DNA from 4 places in the Pseudomonas sp. KB-10 genome. Region 2 is predicted to be linked to each of the others. Evidence: riboswitches for the same ligand, from Rfam matches in the RefSeq annotation. Region 2 holds a riboswitch; each other region holds the start of a gene.

Region 1 (7,603 bases), on a different contig from region 2:
AGCCTGGACGAGCTGGGCCTGCTAACACCGCCCACGCCGAACGGCTATGCCGTGCAGCTGCGTCTGAACCTGGAAACCCTGCTCGCCGATGGCAGCGCGCGCCCGGCCAGCGGCGTGCTCGGCGCCTACCAGCCGCCCAGTGGCCAGGGCCTGCGTGTGGATGACTGCGGCTATGCCGGCTATGCGGTGAGCCCGGCCTACGACTCGCTGATCGCCAAGCTGATCGCCAGCGCCAGCGACTACCCCGGCGCCCTGCGCCGCGCCTACCGGGGGCTGTGCGAGTTTCGCCTCGAAGGCGTGGCGAGCAACCTGCACCTGCTGCAGAACCTGCTGCAGCGCGACGAGGTGATCGCCAACCGGGTCGACACCAGCTATGTCGAGCGGCATCTGAGCAAGTTGCTGACGGCGCGCGAGCAGGCCCACCCGCACCGTTACTTCGCTGCTGACGCTGCGCTGCACAACGCCAAGACCACTGTCGACGCCCCGCCCGGCACCCTGGCGTTGAGCGCGCCCAGCGCTGGCGTGCTGGTCAGCCTGGCTGTGGCCGAAGGCGACGCCGTGGCTGCCGGCCAGAGCATCGCCGTGCTGGAAGCGATGAAGATGGAGTTCGAGGTCAAGGCCGAGCACAGCGGTATCGTCCGTGCGCTGGCCGTGGCCCCCGGTGACGCCATCGGCGAGGGCCAGGCGCTGGCGTATCTGGAACCGGCCGAGGTGGATGGCTTCGCCGAGCACGGCGAGCAGGCGCTCGACCTGGCGCATATCCGCGCCGATCTGGCCGAGGTGCTGGAGCGCCACGCCCGCCTGACCGACGAGCGCCGCCCCGAGGCCGTGGCGAAAAGGCGCAAGACCGGCCAGCGCACGGTGCGGGAAAACCTCGCCGACTTGCTCGATGCCGACAGCTTTATCGAATACGGCGCCATGGCCCTGGCCGCCCAGCGCCGGCGCCGCTCGCCCGAGGAGCTGCTGGAACTGAGCCCGGCCGACGGCCTGGTCGCCGGCATCGGCACGGTGAACGCCACGAGTTTCGGTGCCGAGGCCGCACGCTGCATGGCCATCGCCTACGACTACACGGTATTCGCCGGCACTCAGGGCGTGATGAACCACAAGAAGACCGACCGCATGCTGGCCCTGGCCGAGCAATGGCGCCTGCCGGTGGTGCTGTTCGCCGAAGGCGGCGGCGGCCGGCCGGGGGATACCGACTTCGTCGGCGTGGCCGGGCTGGACTGCCACACCTTCGTCGCCATGGCCAAACTCTCCGGCCTGGTGCCGACGGTGGGCGTGGTCTCCGGCCGCTGCTTCGCCGGCAACGCCGCACTGCTCGGCTGCTGCGACGTGATCATCGCCACTCGTAACGCCAGCATCGGTATGGCCGGCCCGGCGATGATCGAAGGCGGCGGCCTGGGCAGTTTCACCCCCGAGCAGGTCGGCCCGACCTGCGTGCAGGGCCCCAACGGGGTGATCGACGTGCTGGTCGAAGACGAGGCCGCAGCGGTCGCCGTGGCCAAGCAGTACCTGGGCTATTTCCAGGGCCCGGTGAGCGACTGGCAGTGCAGCGATCCCCGCGAGTTGCGCCAGGTGATCCCGGAAAACCGCCTGCGCGTGTACGACATCCGCAAAGTAATCGAGCTGCTGGCCGATGACGGCAGCGTGCTGGAGCTGCGCCGCCAGTTCGCCCCCGGCCTGATCACCGCGCTGATTCGTATCGAAGGCAAGCCGTTCGGGCTGATCGCCAATAACCCCGTGCACCTGGGTGGCGCCATCGATGCCGTGGCCGGCGACAAGGCCGCGCGCTTTCTGCAATTGTGCGAAGCCCATGATCTGCCCATCGTCTCGCTATGCGACACCCCCGGCTTCATGGTCGGGCCGGAAGCGGAGAAACAGGGCACGGTGCGTCATGTCTCGCGCCTGTTCGTCACCGCCGCCAGCCTTACGGTGCCCTTCTTCACCCTGGTGCTGCGCAAGGGTTACGGCCTCGGCGCTCAGGCCATGGCGGCCGGCAGCTTCCACTCGCCGCTGTTCACCGCTGCCTGGCCCAGTGGCGAGTTCGGCGCCATGGGCTTGGAAGGCGCGGTACGCCTGGGCTTCGCCAAGGAGCTGGCAGCCCAGCCGGACGAGACCGCGCGCCAGGCGCTGTTCGACAAGCTGGTGGCCAAGGCCTACGACAACGGCAAGGCGCTGAACATGGCCAGCTACCTTGAGATCGACGCCGTGATCGACCCGGCAGACAGCCGCGCCTGGCTGCTGCGCGGCCTCAATGCGGCGCCACGTCCGCCCCGGCGTGATGGCAAGAAACGTCCCTTTATCGACACCTGGTAAGGACATCTCCATGCATATCGATCACCGCCTGCTCGCCGCCAATGGCATCGAACTCAGCCTGTACAGCGCCGGCCCCAAGCACGGCCGGCCGGTGTGGCTGCTGCATGGCTTTCCCGAGTGCTGGTACGCCTGGCATCCGCAGATCGAGGCGCTGGCCACCACCGGCTATCGCGTGTTCGCCCCGGAAATGCGCGGCTATGGCGCCAGCAGCGCGCCGGCCGACCCGGCGGCCTATGACCTACTCACCCTGTGCGGCGATATCCAGGCGGCAATGGGCATGCTCGGCCAGCGCGAGGTAGCGGTGGTCGGCCACGACTGGGGCGCGCCGGTGGCCTGGCACCTGGCGCTACTGGAGCCTGAGCGGGTCAAGGCGCTCGGCGCGCTGTCGGTGCCTTTCGGCGGCCGGCCGAAACGCCCGGTCATCGAGATGATGCGCGAGGCCTTTGCCGGGCGCTTCCACTACATTCTCTACTTCCAGCAGCCGGGCGTGGCCGAGGCCGAACTGGACGAAGGCATCGGCCGCAGCCTGCGTCTGCTGCTCGGCGGCCTGGGCGATGCCCTGCTGGCGACGGAAAAACCGGCCGACGCGCGGCTGTTCGATGGCGTGCCGGATGACCTGCCGCTGCCGGCCTGGTGCAACGAGGCGACGTTCGCCCACTACCTGCGCACCTTCGAGCGCCACGGTTTTCGCGGCGCGCTGAACTGGTACCGCAACTTCGAGCGCAACTGGCAGCGTACCGAGCACCTGGCCGGACTGCAGATCACGCAGCCGACGCTGTTCCTGCTCGGGGAAAACGACCCGGTGGGCCGCTTCGAAGCGCCGACGCTGAAACGCATGGGCGACAAGGTGCCGCAGCTGGAGCGCCACGATCTGCCTGGCGCCGGCCACTGGCTGCAGGGCGAATGCGCCGAACGGGTCAGCGCCCTGCTGCTGGATTTCCTTGCACGAAATTACCGGTAGCGCCGATGTGGTCAGCAGATTGGGCTGTTTTCCTGGCATCAGGTAAACTGCCGCATCTTTTACGCCTATAACGATTCGCCTGATGCCGACCACTTTCCACGAGATCCCCCGCGAGCGCCCGTTGACGCCGCTGCTCGACAGCGCCAACACGCCCGACGAACTGCGCCGCCTGGCCGAAGCGGACCTGGAAACCCTCGCCGATGAACTGCGCCAGTACCTGCTCTACAGCGTCGGCCAGAGCGGCGGGCACTTCGGTGCCGGCCTCGGCGTCATCGAGCTGACCATCGCCCTGCACTACGTCTTCGACACTCCCGATGACCGCCTGGTGTGGGACGTCGGTCACCAGGCCTACCCGCACAAGATTCTCACCGGTCGCCGCGAGCGCATGGCTACGCTGCGCCAGAAGGACGGCCTCGCCGCCTTCCCGCGCCGCTCCGAGAGCGAGTACGACACCTTCGGTGTCGGCCACTCCAGCACCAGCATCAGCGCGGCGCTGGGCATGGCCATCGCCGCCCGCCTGAAAGGCGAGAAGCGCAAGAGCGTGGCGGTGATCGGCGACGGCGCGCTGACTGCCGGCATGGCCTTCGAGGCGCTCAACCACGCCACCGACGTCGGCGCCAACATGCTGGTGATCCTCAACGACAACGACATGTCGATCTCCAAGAACGTCGGCGGCCTGTCCAACTACCTGGCCAAGATCATCTCCAGCCGCACCTACGCCAGCATGCGCGAGGGCAGCAAGAAGATCCTCTCGCACCTGCCCGGCGCCTGGGAGATCGCGCGCAAGGTCGAGGAACATGCCAAGGGCATGCTGGTGCCCGGCACCCTGTTCGAGGAGCTGGGCTGGAACTACGTCGGCCCCATCGACGGCCACGACCTGCCCACCCTGCTGGCGACCCTGCGCAATATGCGCGACCTGGACGGCCCGCAATTCCTCCACGTGGTGACCAAGAAGGGCAAGGGCTTCGCCCCGGCCGAGCTTGATCCCATCGGCTACCACGCCATCACCAAGCTGGAGCCGGTAACGCCTGTCGCCGCCCCCAAGAAGCCCAGCGGCCCGAAATACTCCAACGTGTTCGGCCAGTGGCTGTGCGACATGGCCGCAGCCGACAACCGCCTGGTCGGCATCACTCCGGCGATGAAGGAAGGCTCGGACCTGGTGGCCTTCGCCGAGCGCTTCCCCGAGCGCTACTTCGACGTGGCGATCGCCGAGCAGCACGCCGTGACCCTGGCGGCCGGCATGGCCTGCGAAGGCGCCAAACCGGTGGTGGCGATCTATTCCACCTTCCTCCAGCGCGCCTATGACCAGTTGATCCATGATGTCGCCGTGCAGCACCTCGACGTGCTGTTCGCCATCGACCGCGCCGGCCTGGTCGGCGAAGACGGCCCGACCCACGCCGGCAGCTTCGACCTGTCCTACCTGCGTTGCATCCCCGGCATGCTGGTGATGACCCCGAGCAACGAGAACGAGCTGCGCCGCATGCTCACCACCGGTCACCTGTTCGACGGCCCGGCCGCCGTACGCTACCCGCGCGGCAGCGGCCCCAACGCCCCGCTCGATGCTGGCCTGGAGCCGCTGGAAATTGGCAAAGCGGTGGTGCGCCGTCAGGGCAAGGGCGTCGCCCTGCTGGCCTTCGGCGTGCAACTGGCCGAAGCCCTGCGCGTCGGCGAAACGCTGGACGCCACGGTAGTCGACATGCGCTTCGTCAAACCCCTGGACGAAGTCCTGCTGCGCGAACTGGCGAGCAGCCATGCGCTGCTGGTGACCATCGAGGAAAACAGCATCATGGGCGGCGCCGGCAGTGCGGTCAGCGAATTCTTCGCCGCCGAGAATTGCCAGGTGCCGATGCTGCACCTCGGCCTGCCCGACTACTACGTCGAGCACGCCAAGCCCAGCCAGATGCTCGCCGAATGCGGCCTCGACGAAGCCGGTATCGAACGCGCGGTACGCCAACGCCTGAGCCTGCTGCAGACTTGAGCATGAAGCCCGCTCATCGCCGGATGAGCGGGGCTTGCTTGTCATTCATACCCACCCGAACTAAGGTGCGCGCACTTCATGTTCCGCCAGGGTGTGCTGCGCAAGCGGCGTCAGCAGGCCGTTGAAAACCTAGGCGAGGCAAGAACGGCCGAAAAAGCGAAGTTTACGAGTCGTAAATGAGCATTTTTGACTGGGCTCGCACACGACGCCGTTCTTAACGCAGTATTGCCAACGCAGGTAGTTTTCAACGGTCTGCTGAACGGGAAGTCGGTGCGCTCTTCATGAGCAATCCCGACGCTGCCCCCGCAACGGTAATCGACAGCGAGCGCTGAGCTTGCGCCACGTCCTGTAGCCACTGGGCCATACCTGGGAAGGCGGACGCGGGTCGAGAGCCCGGAGACCGGCCCAGGCGGTGTGACTGGTGTTGCGGAGGGCGACACGGTCAAGCGCCGCCCTGCCCGCGCTTGCGCCTGCCCTCCTCAACCGTCTGCCGACCGTTGAGGAAATAGAATGAAACTGCCCCTTCTGGCTCTGGCCATAGCCGTCACGCCAGGCCTATCGCAGGCTGCCGAACCTTATCTGGCCGAGCCGCTGGTCGTTACCTCTGGACGCCTGTCCGAACCACAAGCACAGGCTACCGCCGCCAGCACGGTGTTCGAGCGAGCGGACATCGAGCGCCTGCAGGCCAGCAGCGTGCCCGACCTGCTCAGCCGCGTGCCCGGTGTGTCCATCGTGCAGAGCGGCGGTCGCGGTAGCCTCACCAGCCTGCTCCTACGTGGCGCCAACGCCAACCAGACGCTGGTATTGGTCGATGGCGTACGTCTGAATGCGGCCGCCAGCGGCCTGGCCCGCCTGGAATTTCTCAGCCCTGAGCAGATCGAGCGTATCGAGGTTGTGCGCGGCGCCCGTTCGGCGCTTTACGGCTCCGACGCCATTGGCGGGGTGATCCAGATCTTCACCCGGCGCGGCGAGGAAGGCCTGCAGCCACGCCTGCGCCTGGCCGCCGGCAGTCAGCAGACGTTCGAACGCAGCCTGGGTCTATCCGGCGGCGACCAGCGCACCCGCGTCGACCTCGGCGCCAGCCTGGTCGAGCGCGCCGGTTTCGACCGCTCCCAGGATGGGCGTGGCTACGACAATGACCACGACGGCCTGCGCCGCAAGGCTTTCAACTTGAGTCTGGAGCATCGCTTCACTGACCGCCTCAAGGGTGGCCTGAACCTGCTTGAGCAACGCGGCGAGAGTGAATACGACGATCTGTTCAGCTTCGATCCGGGCAATCCCAGCGAACACTTCAGCGTCTCCAGTGTCGCCGGTCATCTCGAGGCACAGCTCGCTGAGCGCTGGAGCAGCCGCTTGGAGCTCGGCCACGGTGAGGACAAGAGTGAAAACCGCGACCCGTTGAATGCCGACAACAACTATGTCTACAACACCTACCGCGACAGCGCCGGCTGGCTCAACAGCCTGCGAATCGGCGACGCTCACCAGGTACTGCTCGGCCTCGACTGGTACGAGGAGCGCTTGGGCAGCGACAGCGATTTCAGCCACAGCGAACGCTGGAACCGGGCCGCCTTCGCCCAGCACCGTTATCGTGGCAACGGTTTCGCCACCGAACTGGGCCTGCGCCACGACGACAACCAGCAGTTCGGCAGCGAGAACACCTGGAACGCGGCGCTGAGCCTGGACCTGGCCGAGCGTCTGGAGCTGGTACTGAGCTACGGCGAGGGCTTCCATGCACCGACCTTCAACGACCTTTACTTCCCGACCAGTTCGTTCTACGGCGGCAACCCGGATCTCGCCCCGGAGCGCTCGAAGACCTACGAGGCACAACTGCGCGGCGATCACCTGGATACCCGTTGGAGCCTGTCGGCCTACCGTACCGAGGTCGAGGACCTGATCACCGTGGTCAGCGACCCGGTGACCTTCTTCAGCACTCCAATGAACGTCAACAAGGCGCGTCTGCAGGGCCTGGAACTGAATATCGAACGCGAACTGCTGGGCTGGCAGGCGACCCTCGGCGCCAATCTGCTCGACCCGCGTGATCGCAACAGCGGCCACACCCTGCCGCGCCGCGCCAAGCGCAGTCTGAGCCTGGACCTGGATCGTCAGTTCGGCGCGTTCGCCGCCGGCATGACCTGGCAGGCGTTCTCCGGCCGCTACGACGATGCCGCCAACAATCGCAAGATCGCCGGCTACGGCCTGCTGGGTGCGCGCGCAAGCTGGCGGATGGACGAGGAGCTGCTTTGGCAGGTCAAGATCGACAACCTGCTGGACAAGAACTATTCCCAGGCCCTGTACAGCCGCCCTGATGATCCGTTCTTCAGCAGCGTGAGTTATTACGGCTACCGCGA
Region 2 (7,603 bases):
AGCGGTGACGATGCCGATGGGCAGGTCCTGCGGCGCCAGCCAGGTGCGCGCAGCGACATCGACCCAGACCAGGAACAGCGCCCCCAGCAGCGTCGCCACCGGCAGCAGGCGGCGGTGCTCGGCGCCGACCAGAAAGCGCGCCACGTGCGGCAGCATCAGGCCGACGAAGCCGATGGCACCGGACAGCGACACCAGCACCCCGGTCAGCAGCGACGCCACCACGAATACCAGCAGGCGCACCCGGCGTGGTTCCAGGCCCAGGCTCACCGCGCTCTGCTCGCCGGCCATCAGCGCATTCAGCGCCCGGCCCAGGCCAAGCAGCACCGCCAGGGCCAACGCCAGGCACAGCGCCGGCAGCCAGAGCAGTTCCCAGCGCGCCAGGCCCAGCCCACCGAGCATCCAGAACAGCACCGAGCTGGCCGCATGCGGGTTGCCCAGGTACAGCAGCAGGTTACTCGCTGCCATCATCACGAAGGACACCGCCACCCCGGCCAGCAGTAGGCGCTCGCTGTGCAGACGGCCGCTGCGGCTGGCGATGGCCAGCACCAGCAGCATGCTCGCCAGCGCGCCGACGAAGGCCGCCAGCGGCAGGCTGAGCAGCCCGGCGAACTCGCCCAGGTAAAGCACCACGACCACCGCGCCGAAGGCCGCGCCGGAACTGACGCCGAGCAGATGCGGGTCGGCCAGCGGGTTGCGCGTCACCGCCTGCAGCACGCTACCGACAAGCGCCAGCCCGGCGCCGACCAGCGCACCAAGCAGCACCCGTGGCGCGCGCAATTGCCAGACGATGCTGTCCTGACCGCTGTTGACCGGCACCTGCGGCGTGATGCCGAACAGGTGCTGGCCAATGATCGCCCACACGCGCTCGAGCGGCACCTGCGCCGCGCCAAATGCCAGCGACCAGGCGCAGGACAGCGCCAGCAGCACGGCCAGCCCGAGCAATAGCAGGCGATAGCGATTCACTGGGCGAGCGCCTCGGGGTGCAGCGCGGCGGCCAGGGTTTCGATGGCGGCGGCGTTGTCCAGGCTTGGCGTGACGGCCAGATAGGGCAGCACCACAAAGCGTTTCTCCCGAATTGCCGTCACCCCCTGCAGCGCCGGATGCTGCAGCAGGAAGTCGCGCTTCTGCGCCGCCGTGCGCTCGCCGTAGTCGACGATCAGGATGACCTCGGGGTCTTCCTCGACCACCGACTCCCAACCCACCTTGATCCAGCTGCCGGCCACGCCATCCATCACGTTGCGCCCACCGGCCGCCTCGATCAGCGGCTGCGGCATGCCCTGGCGCCCGGCGCTGAAAGGCAGGTCTTCACCGCTGTCGTAGACGAACACCCTTGGCCGCGTCGGCTGCTCGCCCAGGCGCGCCTGCACTGCCGCCACGCGTCGCTGCATGCCTTGCACCAGTTCATCGGCGCGCGGCTCGACGGCGAAGATGCGGCCGAGGTTGCGCAGATCGGTGTAGACATCCTCGAGGCTGGCGACGCGGCCGGGCAGCACATGCGCGCAGGACTCGCTCAGCTCGTACACCGGGATGCCGAAACGCGCCAGGCTGGCCGGGGTGACCTCGCCGCCGATGCGCATGCCGTAGTTCCAGCCGGCGAAAACGAAGTCGGTACCGGCACCCAGCAGGTTCTCCAGCGACGGGTAGCGCGCCGCCAGTTCCGGCAGGCCGGCGAGTTGCTCGCGCATGCTCGGGTCGAGGGTCTTCCAGCCGCTGATGCCGGTGTAGCCGGCCATGCGCTCCTTCAGCCCCAGGGCCAGGAGCATGGCGGTCATGTTGACGTCATGGCTGATCGCCCGCTGCGGCGGCTGGGCAACGCTCACCTGACGATCGCAGCTGGTCACGGTGACGGCCCAGGCGGGGCTGATCAGCGCCAGCAGGATTGCGCCAACGAATGTAGGAGCGAGCTTTGCTCGCGAAGCTTTTGCCTTTTCCCAAGATTCGCGAGCAGAGCTCGCTCCTACAGGTTCAGCCGTGCGTAAACGCTTCATCAAACAATCCAGGTAATACGCGGATGCCCCGCCAGTGGATGGGTATCGACCAGCGCCCGTACGCCGAACACCTGCTGCAGCAGCTCGGCGGTGAGCACCTCGGCGGGCGTGCCGACGGCCACCAGGCGGCCCTGGTCGAGCACGCAGAGGCGATCGCAGAAGGCCGCTGCCAGGTTCAGATCATGGAAGCTGGCCAGGGTCGCCAGACCCAGCGCCTTGATCTGGCCAAGCAGTTCGAGCTGGTAGCGCGGGTCGAGGTGGTTGGTCGGCTCGTCGAGGATCAGCAGTTGCGGCTGCTGCACCAGGGCGCGGGCGAGCAGAGCGCGCTGCTTCTCGCCGCCCGAGAGGCAGGCGAAGGACTGCTGCGCCAGGCCGCTCAGGCCGACACGGGCCAGCGCCTGATCCACCAGGCGCTGGTCCTCGGCATCGTCGCCGTCGAACAGGCCCTTGTGCGGCGTACGGCCCATGGCTGCCACCTCGTGCACGCGCAGGCCGAAGTCCTGCGGAAATTCCTGCAGCACCACCGCCACGCGCTGTGCGCTCCAGCGCGGCGGGCGCTGCCACAGCGCCTCGCCGTCCAGTTCGACGCTGCCGCCGCTGGGCCGCTGAAAACGATAGGCGCAGCGCAGCAGGCTGGTCTTGCCACTGCCGTTGGGGCCGATCAGACCGAGCAGCTCACCATCGCCGATCTGCAGGTCGATGGCCTCGAGCAAGACGCGCTGGCCATCCGGCGACCAGGCCAGGTCACGGATGCGCAGGCGCGGCTCAGGCGCCGCCGTACGGCGGCTCGCGGGCGGCGAGAACAGACTGGCAGGCCAGCCTGCGGCACTATTCACTGACACACAAAGTCTCCACGCGCGGCACGCCTGCACAGGCACGCCCGCTTCAAAAGCTGTAATCCGCCGTGACGAAGAACGAACGCGGCGCGCCCAGGTACCACTGCTCACCGTCGCTGCTGGCGCTGGTGGCGTACTGGCGGTCGAACAGGTTGTTCAGCTCCAGACCCAGGCGCACATCCGGCAACGCCTGCCAGGCGAAGTTGGCGTCGACCACGGTATAGCCGGGCACCTTGGCGGTATTGGCGCTATTGGCGTAGCGCGCATCGACATAACGCGCGCCGATGCCGGCCTCCACGCCACTACCGAGCGCCTTGTTCAGCCACAGGTTGGCGGTGCGCCTGGGCACGTCGGTCGGGCGATTGCCGCTGCGGTCGCCGCCACCTTCGATGAAATCGTCGTACTCGGCGCGCACCAGGGCGGCGTTGGCCGACACCTCCCAGCCCTGACCCAGCGCCAGTTCCAGGGTGGCTTCCAGGCCATCGGACGACTGCTGGCCGATCTGCTCGGTGGGCGAGGTCGGCGTTTCACGGCTGAGCAGCTTCTTCTTGACGATGTGGTAGGCGGCCAGCGTCCACTCGCCCTGCCCGCCCCAGAACATCTGCTTGAGGCCGATTTCGGTCTGTTTGGCTTCGCTCAGGTCGAACTGCTGCTGGGTCGGATTAAGCGTCAGCAGGTTGCTCACCCCCTCGGTGCTGGTGGCGTACTGGCCGTACAGCGACAGATCGGGGGTCAGGGCAAAGACCAGCCCGGCGCGCCAGTTATCGCCGCTCAGGCTGCGATCAGCGCTGCTGCCATCGATCAAGTTGTCGCGCTGGATATGCACCTGATCGCGGCGCACGCCGGTCACCAGCGCCAGGCGCTCGGTGAGCTGGGTGCGGTTCTCGGCGAACAGCGAGAACTGCCACGCCAGGTTGCGCTCGCGCGGGCCGTAACCGAGCGGATCGGTGCTCTGGTACTGGCCGCCACCGGAACCGACCAGCGGCACGCTGTCGCTGAAACTGCTGGCGAAATCGTGCTGGCGGGCAAAGTGGATGCGGTTGTAATCCACCCCGACCACCGTGCGGCTATCGAGGCCGAACAGGGCGTGATCGAGGGTGAAGGTCTGGCGGTCGCCGACCTGCTCCTGGGTGTGCTTGATCCGGTAGAACTCGCTGCGCTCGACCGTATCACCCGGCTGCCAGCGATAGGCCTCGGCATTGCGCCAGTAGCGCTGGGTCTTGATGTAGTAGAGCTGGTTGCTGGCGCTGAGCGCGTCGTTGATACGCCAATCCGTCACCAGGCGGGTGATCTGGTCGTTGTAGCGGATATCCGCGTCGGCGACGTTGTAATTGCGCTCGCGGATGCTTTCGCGGTACTTGCCGGCCACCAGCGGCGTGCCGAGATAACGCATCGGGCTCTGGTCGCCATGGTCGTGGGACAGGGTGAAGCTCAGGTCGTCATGGGCGTCCCAGCGCAGGGCGGCGCTGAGCGCGACGCTGTCCGAATCGCCCCGGTCGACCCAGCCATTGCTGGCCTGCTGGTTGAGGTTGAAGCGATAGCTCAGCGCATCGTTCAGCGAACCACCGCTGTCCAGCGCGGCCTGACGGCGGTCGTCGCTGCCGTAGCCGAGGCGCAGCTGGTTGCGGATCTCGCCGGCGAAGGGCTTCTTCGGCACCACGTTGATCACCGCACCGGTGGCACCCTCGCCATAGAGCACCGAGGCCGGGCCGCGCAGCACGTCGATACGCGCCACCGACCAGGTGTCCACCGGGAAGGTCACGGTGCCGGCACCGACGTACTGACGGGTGCCGTCGTACAGCTGCATGGTCGCCGCATGGCCGGTAAAACCGCGCGCCGACAGCGCCGTGCCGCCATTGCCGGGGGTGCCGATGCTGCTGATGCCCGGTGTGCGGGTCACGGCGTCCTGCACCGAGAGGTTGTTGCGCCCGCGTACCTCGGCGCCGCTCAGGCTGCTGGTGCTGGCCGGGGTTTGCAGGGCCGAAAGCTCCAGGCGCGAACCGGAGGTGGTGGGCGTATGCAGATCGCTCTCGCCCTCTTCGGCGGCCTTGGCACGGATGGTGAGTTCGGGCAGGTCGACGGCCTCGTTGGCCAGCGCCATGCCACTGCAAAGCAGGGCCAGCGGCCAGGTGCAGCGAAGAACAGGGTTTCGCACGGCAGGATTTCCAGGATTGCGCGGAGAATCAAGGGATGAAATGTTATTGTTATAACATAACATTATCGACATTCGCAGCCTGGAAAGCAGCCGAAGGGGGTCTGCGACCGAAACGGTCGGTAAACATTGATTGAAGCGGAAATGGCGCGCCATAGGGGTTCCATCGGTAGAGGGAAGGCACGGCAATCCGATGGAAATGCGCAACAGCAGACAGGGGCACGGCGGCGCCCTACTGGAGTCAACGCCCGCCCACCGCGGGTTGCCAGACAAATGACTCCAGGCCGGTCTCCGGGCTTGCGAGGGTCATGAACGCATCGCCTTCCCATGCGCGTGGCGCACAGTGGCGTATCGATGCGGTCGCTCGCTTACCGTTGCGGGGGCAGCGTCGGACTTCAACCGACTTCCCGTTTCACCTCACGCGCGGCGGCGTGAGACACCTGAAGCGGGGCGGATATGACCACCCACACCCGCTCAAGTCAAGGCGCGAGGGTAATTGTGGGAGGCGCTTTAGCGGCGATTGCTCATAGCTTGAATTGGCCGCAGGCGTAATCCGAGTTGCTAATTGCTGCCCGGCTCGTCGATGCGCAGTTCCGGCAGCGCCCTGCCCGCTACCAGGCGCTCATCGACCAGGCGAATCACCGCCGCCTCGTCCCTGATGCCGTACCACTCGCCGTGTGGATAAAGGCTCGCGGTCGGGCCCAGGTCACAGGGGAACTGGCACTGGCTGCGGGTGATGTGCACGCCGCCTTCGCACTCCAGCCTGCCAGCGGCCTTGAGCCGCTGACGCAGGGTTTTCCACAGGCCCAGCGCGCCCTTGCGCGTGCAGCGCGGGCCGTTGCACAGCAGCAGGCGCTGCGCATGCGGCGGGATCTGCGACCAGGCGTGATGCGCCGGCACGGGCGGCACGTCGCTGCAGGGCAGGTGCGCTTCGCGATGCGCCAGCAGCACGCCCAGGCCGTCGAGCCAGGCTTCCTCCAGCGCCGTGCAGACCACGAACACCCCTGCCCCATCGCCGCGCTCGGCGATGCGTTCGCGCAACCAGTCGCGGTGCGCGGCATCGGCGCGCGGCTCCAGATCCACCACCAGCAGCGGCCGCGGCGCCTGGTCGATGGCTTGCCAGAAGCCGTCCTGCTCGCTGTCATGCAGATGCACCTCGCCCAGCAGCGCTTCGACGCGCTGCTGCAAACGCTCGGCAGAAGCTCCACGACCAAGGCCGGGGCCGATGAACAGAACGCGGGCGTAGGGGGCTTGGCTCATGACGGTCTCCAGAACGGGCCGGCAGTCTAGCAGCGCGTCGTGGTCCGGAGGCAATCCAGCGGGTGATAGAAAGCCCGGTGCGCGCGGCGCACCCTACGGAATTAACGCAACATAGGCGTAGGGTGGACGGCGCTTTTCGCGTCCACCACGATGCCGCTTTGTAGGAGCCGCGCCCCGCGGCGAATACAGACGAATGGAAAAAGCAAGGCTTCGCCCCGGGGCGGGGCTCCTACAGGAAAGCCTGCAGCGCCTCCCACAGGGCGTCCGGTTCGGTGAACTCGCGCGTCACAGCCGGCAACTCGGGACGGCGCAGTAGCAGCACCGGCAGGCCCAGCTCACGGGCGACCTGCAGCTTGGGTTCGGTGGAGGCGCTGCCGCTGTTCTTGCTGATCAACACGTCGCAGCGGATACGGGCGAACAGTGCACGCTCCTCGTCCAGCGAGAACGGTCCGCGCGCGCCGAGGATCTCGGCGCGCGGCGGCGCCGGTTCGCTCTGCAGGCAGCGCACCGTCCAGTGCTGGTGCTCGGGTATCTCGTGCAAATGTGCCAGCGGCTCACGGCCGGAGGTGAAAAACGGCCGCTGGAACGGCGCCAACGCGCGGGTCAGTTCATCCCAGCCATCCACCTCGCGCCAGTCGTCGCCCGCGCCCGGCTGCCAGCCGGGGCGGCGCAGGGCCCAGCAGGGCACGCCGGCGATCTCGGCGGCGCGGGCGGCGTTATGGCTGATCTGCGCGGCATAGGGGTGGGTCAGATCCAGCAGCACCTCGATGCCTTCTTCGGCGATAAAGGCCGCCAGGCCCTCGGCACCGCCAAAGCCACCGACGCGCACGCGGCAGGCCAGGTCGTCCGGCACCCGGCCGAGGCCGGCCAGGCTGTAGACGGTTTCCGGTCCGAGGCGACGGGCCAGGCGCAGCGCCTCGGTGGTGCCGCCGAGCAGCAGGAGTCGCGCGCTCACGGTTTGCGCACCGCCAGCAGGGTGATAGGCAGCGCCGCGCGCCAGGTGTCGAAGCCGCCCAGCGGCTGCGCCTGGGCCACAGTGAGCCGCAGCAGCTCGCCACCCTGCCGTTCGCGGAAGGCCACCAGCGCCGCCTCGCTCTGAATGGTCACGGCATTGGCCAGCAGGCGGCCACCGGGCTTGAGCGCGGCCCAGCAATCATCCAGCACACCGGGTACGGTGACGCCGCCGCCGATAAAAATGGCATCCGGCGCCGGCAAGCCGTCCAGCGCCTCGGGCGCATGCCCGGCGACCAGTTGCAGCCCGGGTACGCCGAGGGCATCGCGATTGTGGCGGATATGATCCTGACGGCCCTCATTGGCCTCGACGGCGATGGCACGGCAGGCCGGGTGCGCGCGCATCCATTCGATGC
Region 3 (7,603 bases), on a different contig from region 2:
TTTCGTCGGTTATCTGTTCCGTGAGGAAGTCGGCCTGGAGCTGCCGCGCTCCACTCGCGAGCTGATCAACCTCGACGCGCCCAAGGTTGCGCGTGCCGATCTGGAACCGGGCGATCTGATCCTGTTCAACGACCGCGGTCGTGGTCGCGTCAGCCACGCCGGTATCTACCTGGGCGATGACCAGTTCATCCATTCCAGCAGCAGCCGCAGCGGTGGCGTGCGCATCGACAGCCTTGACGACAGCTACTGGAACCGCAGTTACCTGCAGGCCAAGCGTGTTCTTGCGCTGGCTCCGGTGGAGGAGCAGGTGGCAGCCAAACGCCACAATTGATGTGTCACGGCGTAACCCCAGGGTTGCGCCGTTTGTCTGCAATCGGCAGAGTAGGGCGCATTCAGGCTTTGGATTGCCTCGCTTATGCGCCTCACGCCCCGCGTCGTCCTCATTTCTTTCGCCCTGCTGCTGAGCGCCTGTAGCGGTCGCGCTCCAGCTCCCCAGCCCGTCTACCAGCCACCGGTCTCTTCGTCCTCCTATCAGGGCGGCGCCGAAGACGTATTGTTCCGCGCTCTGGGGCTTGTCGGTACCCCTTATCGTTCTGGTGGCAACACGCCGGAAGGTGGTTTCGACTGCAGCGGTTTGATCGGCTACGTCTACCGCGATGCTGCCGGTATCAGTCTGCCTCGCTCGACACGTGAGTTGAGCGCGATGCGCACCCCAGGCGTGCGCCGCGATGCCTTGCAGAGTGGTGACTTGGTGTTTTTCGCCACCAATGGCGGGCGCGCCGTGAGCCATGCAGGTATCTATGTCGGCGAAGGGCGTTTCGTACATGCGCCATCCAGTGGCGGTACCGTGCGCCTAGACAGCCTCGACAATGTTTACTGGCAGCGCGTCTATCTCGATGCCAAGCGGGTGATCACGCCCGAGCTTGCCCGCAACCCCTGAGGCGCCATGGCCGAGCCTATCCGTCTGCCGCCTCAGCCCGAGGTCTGCGAGCTTTGCGCGCGGCCTGTAGCACTCACCCGTCACCATCTGATTCCCAAGGCGCTGCACGACAAGGCTTATGTGCAAAAGCGCTTTGCCCGTCACGAACGTATTACCGCCACGCTCTGGGTATGCCGGGCCTGCCATAACCAGATTCATCGGCTGTTCAGTGAAAAGGAGCTGGCGCTGAGCTACAACAGCCGGGACGCGCTGTTGGCGGATGAGCGCCTGCGTACCTTCGTCGAGTGGCTGGCCAGCAAGCCGCCGGGTTTCACGCCCCGGCATTAGCGGTATCGGCGTTGACGGGCAGGGCTGCCAGCCTCTACCCTGCGCGCCTTGCTTCAGGTGCCCCGCGCCGTTTCCATCGACGGCGCCGGGGTGAAACAGGGAAGCCGGTTCCAATGCCGGCGCTGCCCCCGCAACGGTAGGTGAGTCAAACGCTGCATAAGCAGACCGTGTGAAAACGTAGCGAGCGAAGGTCAGGTAAGGCAAAAACAGGCGAGAAAGCGGAGTTTACGAGCTGTAAATGAGCATTTTGAGACTGTTTTTAACGCCGCATGGCCGAGCGCAGTAGTTTTCACGCAGTCTGCAAGGCCACTGTGTATTCGCACGGGAAGGCGCAGCGTCGAACCTTTCAGGTTCGCTCACGAGCCCGGAGACCGGCCTGTCGCAGTTCCACGGCATCGCGGAGGGCGTTGTCCGGCCAGTGCTCCGGTTCTACCGGGGCCTCGGTGTTGCCCGCCTTCCGCTCGCCTGACCAGCCATTGGCGCCTGTATGAGGTCGCGCGGATCATCGCGATTCTTCATTGTCGTTCGCACTGTTCCTGAAGCAGGCAACGCGGGCACCTGACTTGCAGGAGCACAGCATGAGCGAATCCGCCGAACGCGACGCCCGCCACAAGGCGCGCATGCAGCGCAAGAAAGCCCTGATCGACGAGAAGATCGCCCAGGCCCAGGATGAATACGGCCTGCTGCTGGTGCACAGCGGCAACGGCAAGGGCAAGAGCAGCAGCGCCTTCGGCATGGTCGCGCGCGCCCTTGGTCATGGCATCAGGGTCGGGGTGGTGCAGTTCATCAAGGGCGCGGCCAGCACCGGTGAGGAAACCTTCTTCCGCCGTTTTCCCGAGGAAGTCAGCTATCACGTGATGGGCGAGGGCTTCACCTGGGAGACCCAGGATCGCCAGCGCGACATTGCCAAGGCGCAGGAAGCCTGGGCCGTGGCGCGACGCTTGCTGAGCGACGAGTCCGTCGGCCTGGTGGTGCTGGATGAGCTGAATATCGCTCTCAAGCACGGTTACCTCGAACTGGATGCGGTGCTGGCCGATATCGAGGCCCGGCCGCTGCTGCAGCACGTGGTGGTGACCGGCCGCGGGGCCTTGCCGGGGATGATCGAGGCGGCCGATACGGTCACCGAGATGAGCCTGGTCAAGCATGCGTTCAAGTCTGGCGTGAAGGCGCAGAAGGGCATCGAATTCTGATGACGACACGTCACTGCCCGGCGTTGCTGATCGCCGCCCCGGCTTCCGGCCAGGGCAAGACCACCGTCACCGCTGCGCTGGCGCGTTTGCATACGCGCCAGGGACGACGCGTGCGGGTGTTCAAGTGCGGGCCTGATTTTCTCGACCCGATGATCCATGCCCGTGCCAGCGGCGCGCCGGTGTACCAGCTCGACCTGGCCATGGTCGGTGAGGCGGAGAGCCGTCGCCTGCTGTGGCAGGCCGCGGGCGAGGCGGATCTGATCCTCATCGAAGGGGTGATGGGCCTGTTCGACGGCAAGCCCTCGGCGGCGGACCTGGCGCGTCATTTCGGCGTGCCGGTGCTGGGCGTGATCGACGGCGCGGCCATGGCGCAGACCTTCGGCGCCCTGGCCCATGGCCTGGCCACCTTCCAGCCCGATCTGCCCTTTGCCGGTGTGCTCGGCAATCGGGTTGCCAGCACGCGCCACGGCGAAATCCTGCGCGATGCCCTGCCGCCGAGCATTCGCTGGTTCGGCGCCTTGCCGCGCAGCGCCGCGGTGGAGCTGCCCAGTCGCCATCTGGGCCTGGTGCAGGCCGCCGAGCTGGCGGATCTGGATGCGCGCCTGGACGCCGCCGCCGATGCGCTGGCGGCCAGTGCCGATGTCGACCTGCCGCCGGCGGTGAGCTTCGCCGCGCCGCATATCAATGAACTCGCGCCCTTGTTGAAGGATGTGCGCATTGGCGTGGCGCGCGATGCGGCGTTCGCCTTCCTCTATCAGGCCAATCTCGACCTGCTGCAGGGGCTGGGGGCCGAGCTGCGCTATTTCTCGCCGCTGGCCGATAGCGCGCTGCCCGAGGTAGACAGCCTCTATCTGCCTGGCGGCTACCCCGAGCTGTACCTGGCCGAGCTGGCGGGCAACCAGGCCATGGCCGCAGCCATCCGTGCCCATCATAAGGCCGGCAAGCCGCTGCTCGCCGAATGTGGCGGCATGCTCTATCTGCTCCACGAGCTGCGTGACAAGCAGGGCGCCAGCGGCCGTATGCTCGGCCTGCTGGCCGGCAGCGCCGCATTGCAGCCGCGCCTGACCGCGCTGGCCCTGCAGGAAGTGACGCTGCCGGAGGGCGAGCTGCGTGGCCATAGCTACCATCACTCGCGCCTGGACAGCCCGCTCGAGCCGCTGGTACGCGGGCGCTGTCCGAACGGCAAGCCGGTGGCCGAGGCGGTGTATCGCCTGGGGCGACTGACCGCCAGCTATATCCACTTCTACCTGCCGTCCAACCCGGAGGCAGCCGCCGCGCTGCTGCGTCCATGAGCGAGCACGCCTTCAGCCCCGAGGAGCGCTCAGCGGTGTACCGCGCCATCGCCGAGCGCCGCGACATGCGTCATTTCAGCGGTGGAGAGGTATCGGCGGAGGTGCTGGCGCGCCTGCTCGAAGCCGCTCACCACGCGCCCAGCGTTGGCCTGATGCAGCCCTGGCGCTTTGTGCGCATCCGCGATGCGCAACTGCGCGAGGCGGCTCATGCGCTGGTGGAGGCCGAGCGGGTACGCACCGCGGAGGCCCTGGGCGAGCGCAGCGACGAATTCATGCGGCTGAAGGTCGAGGGCATCCGCGATTGTGCCGAGCTGCTGGCGGTGGCGCTGATGGACGGACGCGAGGCACATGTCTTCGGGCGACGCACGCTGCCGGAAATGGATATGGCCTCGGTGGCCTGCGCGATTCAGAATCTGTGGCTGGCCGCGCGCGCCGAAGGTCTGGGGCTGGGCTGGGTGTCGCTGTTCGATCCCGCAGCGCTGGCCGAGCTGCTGGCCATGCCGGCCGGCAGCAAGCCGGTGGCGCTGCTGTGTCTGGGGCCGGTGGATGCCTTCTATGAAAAACCCATGCTGGTGCAAGAGGGCTGGGCCTCGCCTCGACCGCTGAGCGAGCTGCTGTTCGAGAATCGATGGGGAGTGCAGGGTGACTGAACGATGAGCCTGGCGCTGATCACCTGCGCCGGTGTGGCGCTGGACGCCGTGCTGGGCGAGCCACGCCGCGCGCATCCGCTGGTGGCCTTCGGGCGCCTGGCCGATTGCCTGGAGCAGCGTTTCAACCCGGCCGGTGGTGGCTGGCGCAGCCATGGTGTCACCGCCTGGTGCCTGGCAGTACTGCCGCTGACTCTGCTCACCTGGCTGCTGGTGCAGATCAGCGGGTTGGGCTGGGCGGTGGAGATCTTCGCCCTGTATTTCGCCATTGGCCTGCGCAGTCTTTACGAGCACGCGCAGCCGGTGGCCCGCGCGCTGCGTCTGGGTGATCTGCAACTGGCACGCGAGCGGGTCGGCTGGATGGTCAGCCGCAACACCGCCGAGCTGGACGCCACCGGCGTGGCCCGCGCCGGTACCGAGTCGGTGCTGGAGAACGGTTCCGATGCGGTATTCGCTGCCTTGTTCTGGTTCATCGTCGCCGGTGCGCCCGGCGTGGTGCTGTACCGCCTGAGCAACACCCTGGACGCCATGTGGGGCTATCGCAACGAGCGCTTCGAGCGCTTCGGCTGGGCGGCGGCGAAGATCGATGACCTACTCAATTACATCCCGGCGCGCCTGGTGGCGCTGACCTATGCGCTGCTCGGGAATACCCTTCTGGCGCTGCGCTGCTGGCGCCGGCAGGCACCGTTGTGGGACAGTCCCAATGCTGGCCCGGTGATGGCCGCTGGTGCCGGCAGCCTGGGAGTGAGTCTGGGCGGCGCCGCCGAATACCACGGCGAGCTGCATGAACGCCCGCAGCTGGGCGAGGGCCCGGCGCCGCGCGCGCGGGATATCGAACGGGCGATGAACCGGGTCGCTGCCGGCGTTGGCCTGTGGTTACTGTGCCTGATGATCTGGGAGGTGCTGGGTGCTTGAACACGGAGGTCGACTGCGCGCGGCGGCGCAGCGCTATGGCATCCCCCTGGAGGACTGGCTGGACCTGTCCACCGGTATCGCCCCCTATGGCTGGGATCTGCCGCCGGTTCCGGCTCAGGCGTGGGCGCGCTTGCCCGAGGTCAACGATGGCCTGGAGGCGGCGGCGCGCGATTATTACGGCGCCGCCAGCCTGTTGCCGGTGGCCGGTTCGCAGGCGGCGATCCAGGCTCTGCCACGCCTGCGCACGCACAGCAGCGTGGGCATCCTCGCGCCGACCTACGCCGAGCATGCCGCGGCCTGGCGCCGCGAGGGCCATCGCATCACCAAGCTCAGCGAAGGCTCGGTGCATCGCGCGCTGCCGCAGCTCGACGTGCTGCTGGTGGTCAATCCCAACAACCCGACCGGGCGCCTGATCGAGCCGGCGCGCCTGCTCGACTGGCACGACGAGCTGGCCGAGCGCGACGGCTGGCTGGTGGTCGACGAAGCCTTCATCGACTGCACGCCGCAGCACAGCCTGGCGGCCTACAGCGACATGCCGGGGCTGATCGTGCTGCGTTCGTTCGGCAAGTTCTTCGGTCTGGCCGGCCTGCGTCTGGGCTTCGTGCTGGCGGCGCAGGCCTTGCTGGATGAGTTGGAGGCGCTGCTCGGGCCCTGGGCGGTCAGCGGTCCGGCGCGCAGCATCGCCCGCCAGCTGCTTGCTGACAGCGCCGGCCAGCGCCGCCAGCGCGAGCGTTTGCTGGCCGATGGTGAGCGTCTGGCGGCGCTGCTGCGCGACTGCGGCCTGCCGCCTACCGGCGGTTCGGCGCTGTTCCAGTTCTGCTGCACGCGCCGCGCGGTGCCCTGCATGGAGCTGCTGGCGCGACGCGGCATTCTGATCAGGCTGTTCGCCGAGCTGGACAGCCTGCGCTTCGGCCTGCCGGCAGACGAGGCCGGCTGGCTGCGCCTGGAGCAGGGCTTGCTGGACTGTGCGCCGATCCTCGCCAGCCTCGAGGAAACCTCCTGATGCCAACCCTGATGGTGCAGGGCACCACTTCCGATGCCGGCAAGAGCACCCTGGTGACGGCACTGTGCCGCTGGGCGCGGCGCCAGGGCGTGTCCGTGGCGCCATTCAAACCGCAGAACATGGCGCTCAACTCGGCGGTGACCGCCGATGGTGGCGAGATCGGTCGGGCCCAGGCGGTGCAGGCGCAGGCCGCCGGCCTGGCGCCGCACACCGACATGAACCCGGTGCTGCTCAAGCCCAACAGCGACATGGGCGCCCAGGTGATCATCCACGGCCGCGCCATCGGCAACATGCAGGCGCTGACCTACCACGGCTACAAGCCGGTGGCCATGGCGGCAGTGCTGGAGTCCCATGCGCGGCTGGTCGAGCGCCACCAGCTGGTGCTGGTCGAAGGCGCCGGTTCGCCGGCCGAGATCAACCTGCGCGCCGGTGACATCGCCAATATGGGCTTCGCCGAGGCGGTAGACTGTCCGGTGATTCTGATCGCCGACATCGACAAGGGCGGCGTGTTCGCCCATCTGGTCGGCACCCTAGAGTTGCTCAGCCCCAGCGAACAGGCGCGGATCAGGGGCTTCGTGATCAATCGTTTTCGCGGCGATATCGCCCTGCTCGAACCGGGGCTGGATTGGCTGGAGCAGCGTACCGGCAAGCCGGTGCTCGGCGTGCTGCCGTACCTGACGGATTTTCACCTGGAAGCCGAGGACGCCGTCGATACCCGTCAGCAGGCCAAGAGCGCGCAGGCGCTGCGCGTGGTGGTGCCGGTGCTGCCGCGCATCAGCAACCATACCGATTTCGACCCGCTGCGCCTGCATCCGCAGGTGCAGCTGACCTTCGTCGGGCCGGGCCAGGCCATCCCGCCGGCCGACCTGATCATCCTGCCCGGCTCCAAGAGCGTGCGCGCCGACCTCGCCCGGCTGCGCGAGCAGGGCTGGGACACGGCCATCGCCCGCCATCTGCGCTATGGCGGCAAACTGCTGGGCATCTGCGGCGGCCTGCAGATGCTCGGTCGGCAGATTCACGACCCGCATGGCCTGGAAGGCGCTGCCGGCAGCAGCGAGGGCCTCGGCCTGCTGGATTTCGAGACGCTGCTGGAGCCGGAGAAACAGTTGCGCAACGTGCGTGGCCAGCTGTGCCTGGAGCAGGCGCAGGTCAGCGGTTACGAGATTCACGCTGGCGTCAGTCGCGGGCCGGGCCTCAATGGCGCCGTGCAGCTTGACGACGGCCGCAGTGACGGCGGACTCAGCGCCGACGGCCAGGTGCTCGGCACCTACCTGCATGGCCTGTTCGAG
Region 4 (7,603 bases), on a different contig from region 2:
CGCTGGGGCGCATCGAGCAGGGGGTGGTGCTGCATATCGAGCCCTTTGCCCAGGAGGCGCAGCTGTTCGCCTCGCCGTTGTGGCAGGCGATGCCCTTCGTGCGCGAACGGCGCTTCGCCGGAATGCCTTCGACCTGGACCTATGGCGGGGTGTTCTCCCTGCAGTATCTGGCTGAATCCATCACGCAAGCTTTGCTCAAACTGCCTGCCGAATCTGGAAAATAGCCTCGACAGTCCCTAGAGTAGGGCGATTCATATATAAGTCTGCCATGCGTGACGGCGCCATCCAGGGCTGATGGGGGCCTGAGTGTCGTTCGACAAGGCTAGTGGAGTCGTATGTCCCGGCTGCTCCTGCTCTTCTTGAGCTTCGTTTTTCCCTCGCTCGTGGGCGCCGTTACCTTCGACGAACAGATGCGCATGCTGCCGCTGGGGCAGAGCATGTATGTGTTTGAGGACGTGCGCGGCGATGCCAGCATCGACGACGTCGCTTCGCCGGCCGTGCAGGGCAGCTTCCGCCTGCATGACAAGCCCGTACTCAACGCCGGTTATTCGCGCTCGGTGTTCTGGTTGCGTCTGGATCTCGAATATCGCCCCGTGCAGGCGCAGGGCGACCGCAACTGGCTGCTGGAGCTGGCCTATCCGCCGCTCGACCACCTCGAGCTCTATCTGCCTGACGAAGACGGCAGTTTCGCTCTGGCGCAGCGCACCGGGGATGCGCTGCCGTTCGACAGCCGACAGATCCGCCAGAACAACTACCTGTTCGAACTGAACCTGGAGCCGGGGCAGGTCAAGCGCATCTACCTGCGTCTGGAAAGCCAGGGCTCGATCCAGGCGCCGCTGACCTTGTGGGCGCCCAACGCCTATCTGGAGGAGCAGCCCGGGCGCATCTACGTCCTCGGCATCATCTACGGCGTGTTGCTGGTAATGCTGGTCTACAACCTGTTCATCTTCCTCAGCGTGCGCGACACCAGCTACCTCTACTACATTCTCTACATCGCCTCGTTCGGCCTTTATCAGATATCGGTCAACGGCGCCGGCATCGAATTCTTCTGGCCCAACAGCCCCTGGTGGGCCAATGCCGCGACGCCGTTTCTGATCGGCTCTGCCGCTCTGTTCGGCTGCCAGTTCGCGCGCAGCTTCCTGCACACCTCCGAGCACAGTCCCTGGGTCGACCGCTTGTTGCTGCTGCTCATGGCCTGCGGCGCCGTGGTGATGATCCTGGCGCTAAGCATCAGTTATGCGACGGCGTTGCGCCTGGCGACCTACCTGGCATTGCTGTTCACCGTGGTGATCTTCGCTGCCGGTATCCTCGCCTGGCTGCGCGGTATGCGCGTGGCGCGCTACTTCATCTTTGCCTGGACGGCCTTCCTCGTCGGCGGCATCGTCAATACGCTCATGGTGCTGGGCTATCTGCCCAACGTCTTTCTTACCATGTATGCCAGCCAGATCGGTTCGGCGCTGGAGGTCAGCCTGCTGTCGCTTGCACTGGCCGATCGCATCAACGCGATGAAGGAGGAGCGTGCGCGCATCCTTCAGGAAGCGGGGCACAAGCTCGAGGAGCTGAACCAGGAACTGGCCGACAGCAACCGCTTCAAGGACGAGTTCCTCGCCACCGTCACCCATGAACTGCGTACGCCAATGAACGGTGTGATCGGCTCGCTGGAGCTGATGCAGACGGTGAAGATGGACGTCGAGCTGGAGCAGTACCAGAAGACCGCCGCCGCCTCGGCACGCGACATGATGCGCATGGTCAACGATATCCTCGCGCTTACCGAGCTGCAGGCCGGCAAGCTCTATCCACGGCGAGAGGCATTCAGTCTGCGCGGCCTGTTCGACGGGCTGCGTGCGCAGTACGCGCCGCGCGCCGAGGACAAGGGGCTGACCTTCGCGCTGGAACTGGACGACAGCTTGCCCGACACCCTGGAGGGCGACGCCGCCAAGCTGGCCCAGGCCCTGGGCTACCTGCTGGACAATGCCATCAAGTTCACCAGCGAGGGCAGCGTGACGCTGCAGGTCGGTCGCGTCGGCAGCCAGGGCAATAATCTGCCGTTGAGCGTGATCGTCAGTGATACCGGTATCGGTTTCGCCCATGGCGAGAGTGACCTGTATCAGCGTTTCCACCAGCTCGACGGTTCCATGACTCGCAAGTACGGCGGCTTGGGTATCGGCCTGGCGATCTGCCGGCAACTGGTCGATTTGCTTGGCGGCAGTCTGAGCCATGAGTCGCAGCCCGAGGTCGGCAGCCGCTTCCGCCTCAACGTGCCGCTGACGCTTCCGGAGCAGCAGGCGATACCGGTCGTGCGCCCTCAGCGCTTGCCGAGTGGCATCGCGCAACGTCAGGCGCAGCAGTGCAGGGTGCTGATCGTCGAGGACAACGCAATCAACCAGTTGGTAACGCGCGGCATGCTGCTAAAGCTGGGCTACCGCGTGCGCACGGCCGACAACGGCGCCGAGGCGCTGGAGCTGCTGCGCGGCGAAAGCGTCGACGCCGTGCTTCTGGACTGCCAGATGCCGGTTATGGACGGATTCGCCACCTGTCGTGCAATTCGCGCGCTACCCGGTTGCGCTGAATTGCCGGTGCTGGCGATCACAGCGCACAGCCACAGCGGCGACCGCGAGCGCTGTCTGGCTGCCGGCATGAGCGATTACCTGGCCAAGCCGGTCAAGTTCGAAGAGCTGCGCGTATTGCTGCACGACTGGGTGTTGTGCCGGCCGCCCGCCGTCTCCTAGCGCTGCGCCTGGGTAGGGCGGTGCAAGCCGCCATGGAGGCCAGGCCGGTCTGTTACCGGCCCATGTCTGCAGTCGTTGCGGCCAGGTACTTGTACCTGGCCGCAACAAGTCCTGCCGCGCTATCGATGGCTTCGGCGCAACCTGTCTACCGATGTCTGTTCGGCCGCAGATTTGGCCGGATCGTCCCTTTAGCCATGATCTGAATCCTGATTCACTGCTGCAGAGTGAATCAGGATTCAGACCATGGCTTACCGCATCACCGAAGCGCGAATCGACCGCGACCAGGCCCAGCGCCAGCGCATTCTCGGCTGCGCGCTGGAAAGGGTCTGTGCCGGTGGTTTCGCCGCCCTGACCATGCAGGCGCTGGCCGACGACGTTGGCATCGCCACCGGTAGCCTGTACCGGCACTTTCGCAGCAAGGGTGAACTGGCTGCCGAAGTCTTCGCCGCGGCCAGTCAGCGTGAAGTGGATGCCCTGGCTGCTGCCTTGCGTGGGCCGGGAACTGCCAGCGCACGTCTGCGCCTTGGTCTGGAACAATTCGCTGCCCGCGCCTGGCATAGCCGCCGTCTGGCCTTCGCCTTGATCGCCGAGCCTGTCGATCCAGAGGTCGACGAGCAACGCCTGCTCTATCGTGAAGCCTACGCCGAGCTGTTCAGCGATCTGCTGGAGGAGGGCGTCGGCGCTGGTGAGTTTCGTGTCGAGCAGATCGGCCTGGTGGCGGCCTGCCTGGTCGGCGCCATTGCCGAGGCTCTGGTCGGACCGCTGTCGCCGCCTGCCCGCGCCGCTCGCGAAGCGGGTAGACCCACTCTGCAACTGGCGCAGGTCAGCGCCAGCCTCGTCACCTTCTGCCTGCGCGCCGTGGGCGCCAAGGAGTCAAACCGATGAAACCCAGTCTGCACGCCGAAACCCATGAGGTGTTCAACCAGGTGCCCAGCCTCGACGGCGCCAACCTCTACCGTCTCGATCTGCCACTGCAGGAGTGGGTGCGCCGCTACGATGGCGGCTGGGCCGACGAGCGTTTGAGTACCTACGGTGCATTGGCCGGTGGCGCGCTGATGCAGGCGGGCTTTCTCGCCAACGAGAACAAGCCGGTGTTCAAGAGCCATGACCGCTACGGCAACCGCATCGACCTGGTGGAATTCCACCCGGCCTATCACGAGCTGATGCGCACAGCCATCGAGCAGGGCCTGCCGTCGCTGCCCTGGACCGACCCGCGCGCCGGTGCCCATGTTGCCCGCGCCGGGCTTTCCTATCTGCACAGCCAGGCCGAGTCCGCCAGCGGTTGCCCGCTGACCATGACCTTCGCCGCAGTGCCCGCCATTCGCCTGCAGCCCAATATCGCCGAGCAGTGGCTGCCGAAGATACTTGCCACCGAGTACGACCCGCGCAATCTGCCGATGGAGCAGAAGGCCGGCGTCACCATCGGCATGGCCATGACCGAGAAGCAGGGCGGCACCGACGTGCGCGCCAACACTACTCGCGCCTATGCCATCGGTCTCGGCGGGCCGGGGCAGGGCTACGAGCTGGTCGGCCACAAGTGGTTCTGCTCGGCCCCGATGTGCGACGCCTTCCTCACCCTTGCCTACACCGACAAGGGGTTGAGCTGCTTCCTGCTGCCGCGTCACCGCCCGGACGGCACGCGCAACGCGTTCTACATCCAGCGCCTGAAGAACAAGCTGGGCAACTGGGCCAACGCCTCCAGCGAGGTGGAATACCGCGGCGCCTTCGCCTGGATGCTCGGCGAGGAAGGGCGCGGCGTGCCCACCATCATCGAGATGGTGGCCATGACCCGCTTCGACTGCATGGTCGGTTCCAGCAGCCTGATGCGCCAGGCGTTGACCCAGGCCGCGCACCACTGCGCGCATCGCCAGGTGGGCGGCAAGATCCTCGCCGACCAGCCGTTGATGCAGAACGTCCTGGCCGACCTGGCGCTGGAGAGCGAAGCCGCGCTGGCGCTGTGCATGCGCATGGGCCGCGCGCTCGATCATCTGCATGACGAGCAGGAAGACAAGTTCGCCCGCCTGGTCACCGCCGTGGGCAAGTACTGGATCTGCAAGCGCGCCCCGGAAATGATCTACGAGGCCAGTGAATGCATGGGCGGCGCCGGCTACGTCGAGGAAACCATCATGCCGCGTCTGTATCGTGAGGCGCCGGTCAACTCGATCTGGGAAGGTTCAGGCAACGTACAGTGCCTGGACGTGCTGCGCGCCCTGTCCAAGGAGCCCGGCGTGCTCGACGCATTGTTCACCGAACTGGGCGATGGCCATGGCGATGCCCGTCTCAAGGCGCATATCCAAAGGCTCAAGGCTGATTTCAGCGACACCGCTGACGTTCAATACCGCGCCCGTCAGCTCACCGAGGACATGGCTGTGGCACTGCAGGCCAAGCTGTTGCTGGAAGCTGGCAACAGCTTGGTCAGCGACGCCTTTATCGCCAGCCGCCTGGAGGGCCGCGGCCGCGTCTACGGCACGCTGCCGCGCGGCATCGACGTCGAAGCGCTGCTGGCGCGTAGCACGCCGCATCTGCTTTGATGTGGCAGCGATCTTTTACCAGGGGAGTTGGTTTTTTTCAGCCGATTTTCTTTTGGGAACAACTGTGCGTGCGAAGAGGACTGAGACGATCAGTCTGGCCGCTGTTTTTTAGCCAGACGGGCGGGTAATCTGGCGGCCGATGGTTCTGCGTTCACAGTCGTGACGCGGATGAAAAGGGAACAGGGTGCGGTGAATCTTGCCAATGCCCTGGCTGCCCCCGCAACTGTAAGCGGCGAACGAAGCCCCTCATGCCACTGACTTCGGTCGGGAAGGCGGGCGAAGTGCCAAGCCGTGAGCCAGGAGACCTGCCATCGGCAACGGGCGTTTCGCCCATCCTTCATCCGAATCGTCGCGCGGTGGGCGCGGCCAAGGAACTTGCATGCATATCGAACCGGGCGTCGTCGAAGGCGCCAAGATTTTCCTCAGTTACGCAACGGCGGTCGCTGCCTTCGGCCTGACCGCCAAACTGGCGCGCGATGCCATCCGCGACAACGGCGGCGTCACCGCGCTGGCGCTGCGCAGCCTGCTGACCACCGCGCTGGTATTCTGCTTCTTCGAGGTATTGCCGCATCACCCCGTGGGTGTTTCCGAAGTACACCTGATTCTTGGCTCGACCCTGCTGCTGCTGTTCGGCGCCGGCGCCACCGCCATCGGTCTGGCCGCAGGTCTGCTGCTGCAGGGCCTGCTGTTCGCCCAGTTCGATTTGCCGCAGTACGGCATGAACGTCACCACCCTGTTGATTCCGCTGTGGGGCATCAGTCTGTTGGCCAAGCGTATCGTCGCTCCGGGTACCGCCTACGTCGATCTCTCTTACAAGCAGGCGCTGGCGCTGTCGACTGCCTATCAGGGCGGCATCGTTGCCTGGGTCGCGTTCTGGGCCTTTTACGGTCACGGCTTCACCAGTGACAACCTGGCCGCCGTGGGCAGCTTCGGCCTGGCCTACATGAGCGTGATCCTGATCGAGCCGCTGATCGATCTTGGCGTGCTGGCCGCAGCCAAGGCGCTGTCGCGTTTCAGCCAGGGGCCGCTGTTCAACGCGCGCCTGCATCAGGCTGCCGTCTGATGACAGCGTGGCGACCGAATTGCCGGTCGCCACGCTATGTTTTGCCACAAGGATGCAGGCAAGATAGGCGCGTACGTTCAGTCAGGAAGATGCGCCGTGAAAGCCTGCTCAGATGATTTCATCATTGCCCACACTCCCGAAGAGGCGGTCGACCGCCTCGCCGCGTTGCACCAGGAAGCCACTGGCGCCCTGAGTCACGCACTCAAGCGCTACCTCAAGGAGCGCATCCGCCCGGACGCCAGCGAGCACTGCCTGTTCCGCTATCCCGAATTGCGCCTGACCTACCTGTGCCAGGGCGAGGTGCCGACCACCGTACGTGCCTACGCCAAGGTGCAGGTTCCGGGTACCTACGCGATCACCGTGACCCAGCCGGCTGCCTTTCGCAAATACCTGCTGGAGCAGCTGCGTCCTCTGATGAACGACTTCACCCTGCGTGTGGAAGTCGGCCGCAGCCAGCAGAATATTCCCTACCCCTACGTGGTCGAGGGCGGTGACGAGCTGGCCGGCAGTGGCGTGACCGCTGCCGAGCTGGCGCGAGTGTTCCCCAGCACCGATCTGTCTGCCGCCACCGACGGCACCGCCGATGGCCTGTATGACTGGGAGAATATCGACCCGTTGCCGCTGGCTCTGTTCGACGCAGCGCGTACCGATTTTTCTCTCAAGCGCATACAGCACTACACCGGCAGCGATTGGAGCCACGTGCAGCCGTGGATTCTGCTGACCAACTACCACCGCTACGTCGACCAGTTCATCCGCCATGGCCTGGATATGCTGGTGGGTGACTCGCGCTTCACCCGTATGGTGCTGCCGGGCAACGTGGTGGTCGAGCGCGGCATGGCCGAGGGCGAGATGCAGGCGATCATCGAGAACGTGGTCTGGCACCGCTACCAGATGCCGGCCTACCATCTGCAGGCGGATGACGGCCATGGCATCACCCTGGTCAATATCGGCGTCGGTCCGTCCAATGCCAAGAACATTACCGATCACCTCGCCGTGCTGCGCCCGCATTGCTGGCTGATGATCGGTCACTGCGGCGGCCTGCGGCAGTCGCAGACCATCGGCGATTACGTGCTGGCCCACGCCTATATGCGCCGCGACGGAATTCTTGACCGCGTGCTGCCGCCGCACATCCCGCTGCCGGCGCTGGCCGAGGTGCAGCAGGCGCTGCAGGAAGCCGCCAAGCTGGTCACCGGTGAAGAGGGTGACGAGCTGAAAAAGCGCCTGCGTACCGGCACCGTGCTGACCTACGACGATCGCAACTGGGAGCTGCGCTGGGCTCA

The links. Region 2 has a riboswitch for cobalamin ahead of DXK50_RS04325 (TonB-dependent receptor). Riboswitches for the same ligand answer to the same signal wherever they lie in the genome.
Region 1: it holds a riboswitch for cobalamin, as region 2 does, so the genes downstream of both, DXK50_RS19690 (TonB-dependent receptor domain-containing protein) here and DXK50_RS04325 (TonB-dependent receptor) in region 2, are expected to answer to the same signal.
Region 3: it holds a riboswitch for cobalamin, as region 2 does, so the genes downstream of both, cobO (cob(I)yrinic acid a,c-diamide adenosyltransferase) here and DXK50_RS04325 (TonB-dependent receptor) in region 2, are expected to answer to the same signal.
Region 4: it holds a riboswitch for cobalamin, as region 2 does, so the genes downstream of both, DXK50_RS19320 (energy-coupling factor ABC transporter permease) here and DXK50_RS04325 (TonB-dependent receptor) in region 2, are expected to answer to the same signal.

The regions. Positions count from the first base shown of each region.
Region 1 is NZ_QYYB01000007.1:287,641-295,243, forward strand. It holds gene DXK50_RS19675 (acetyl-CoA carboxylase family protein) at 1-2,316, shown strand, start outside; gene DXK50_RS19680 (alpha/beta fold hydrolase) at 2,327-3,277, shown strand; gene dxs (1-deoxy-D-xylulose-5-phosphate synthase) at 3,360-5,255, shown strand; cobalamin riboswitch at 5,470-5,678, shown strand; gene DXK50_RS19690 (TonB-dependent receptor domain-containing protein) at 5,766-7,603, shown strand, end outside.
Region 2 is NZ_QYYB01000001.1:929,692-937,294, reverse strand. It holds gene DXK50_RS04340 (FecCD family ABC transporter permease) at 1-963, opposite strand, end outside; gene DXK50_RS04335 (ABC transporter substrate-binding protein) at 960-1,988, opposite strand; gene DXK50_RS04330 (ABC transporter ATP-binding protein) at 1,988-2,794, opposite strand; gene DXK50_RS04325 (TonB-dependent receptor) at 2,874-4,925, opposite strand; cobalamin riboswitch at 5,242-5,435, opposite strand; gene DXK50_RS04320 ((2Fe-2S) ferredoxin domain-containing protein) at 5,538-6,236, opposite strand; gene DXK50_RS04315 (cobalt-precorrin-6A reductase) at 6,466-7,191, opposite strand; gene cbiE (precorrin-6y C5,15-methyltransferase (decarboxylating) subunit CbiE) at 7,188-7,603, opposite strand, start outside.
Region 3 is NZ_QYYB01000003.1:421,010-428,612, forward strand. It holds gene DXK50_RS10535 (C40 family peptidase) at 1-331, shown strand, start outside; gene DXK50_RS10540 (C40 family peptidase) at 416-940, shown strand; gene DXK50_RS10545 (hypothetical protein) at 947-1,267, shown strand; cobalamin riboswitch at 1,306-1,661, shown strand; gene cobO (cob(I)yrinic acid a,c-diamide adenosyltransferase) at 1,846-2,457, shown strand; gene DXK50_RS10555 (cobyrinate a,c-diamide synthase) at 2,457-3,749, shown strand; gene bluB (5,6-dimethylbenzimidazole synthase) at 3,746-4,399, shown strand; gene cbiB (adenosylcobinamide-phosphate synthase CbiB) at 4,403-5,311, shown strand; gene cobD (threonine-phosphate decarboxylase CobD) at 5,304-6,314, shown strand; gene DXK50_RS10575 (cobyric acid synthase) at 6,314-7,603, shown strand, end outside.
Region 4 is NZ_QYYB01000007.1:213,057-220,659, reverse strand. It holds gene DXK50_RS19340 (iron-siderophore ABC transporter substrate-binding protein) at 1-224, shown strand, start outside; gene DXK50_RS19335 (hybrid sensor histidine kinase/response regulator) at 336-2,729, shown strand; gene DXK50_RS19330 (TetR/AcrR family transcriptional regulator) at 2,973-3,614, shown strand; gene DXK50_RS19325 (acyl-CoA dehydrogenase family protein) at 3,611-5,260, shown strand; cobalamin riboswitch at 5,384-5,587, shown strand; gene DXK50_RS19320 (energy-coupling factor ABC transporter permease) at 5,640-6,323, shown strand; gene amn (AMP nucleosidase) at 6,420-7,603, shown strand, end outside.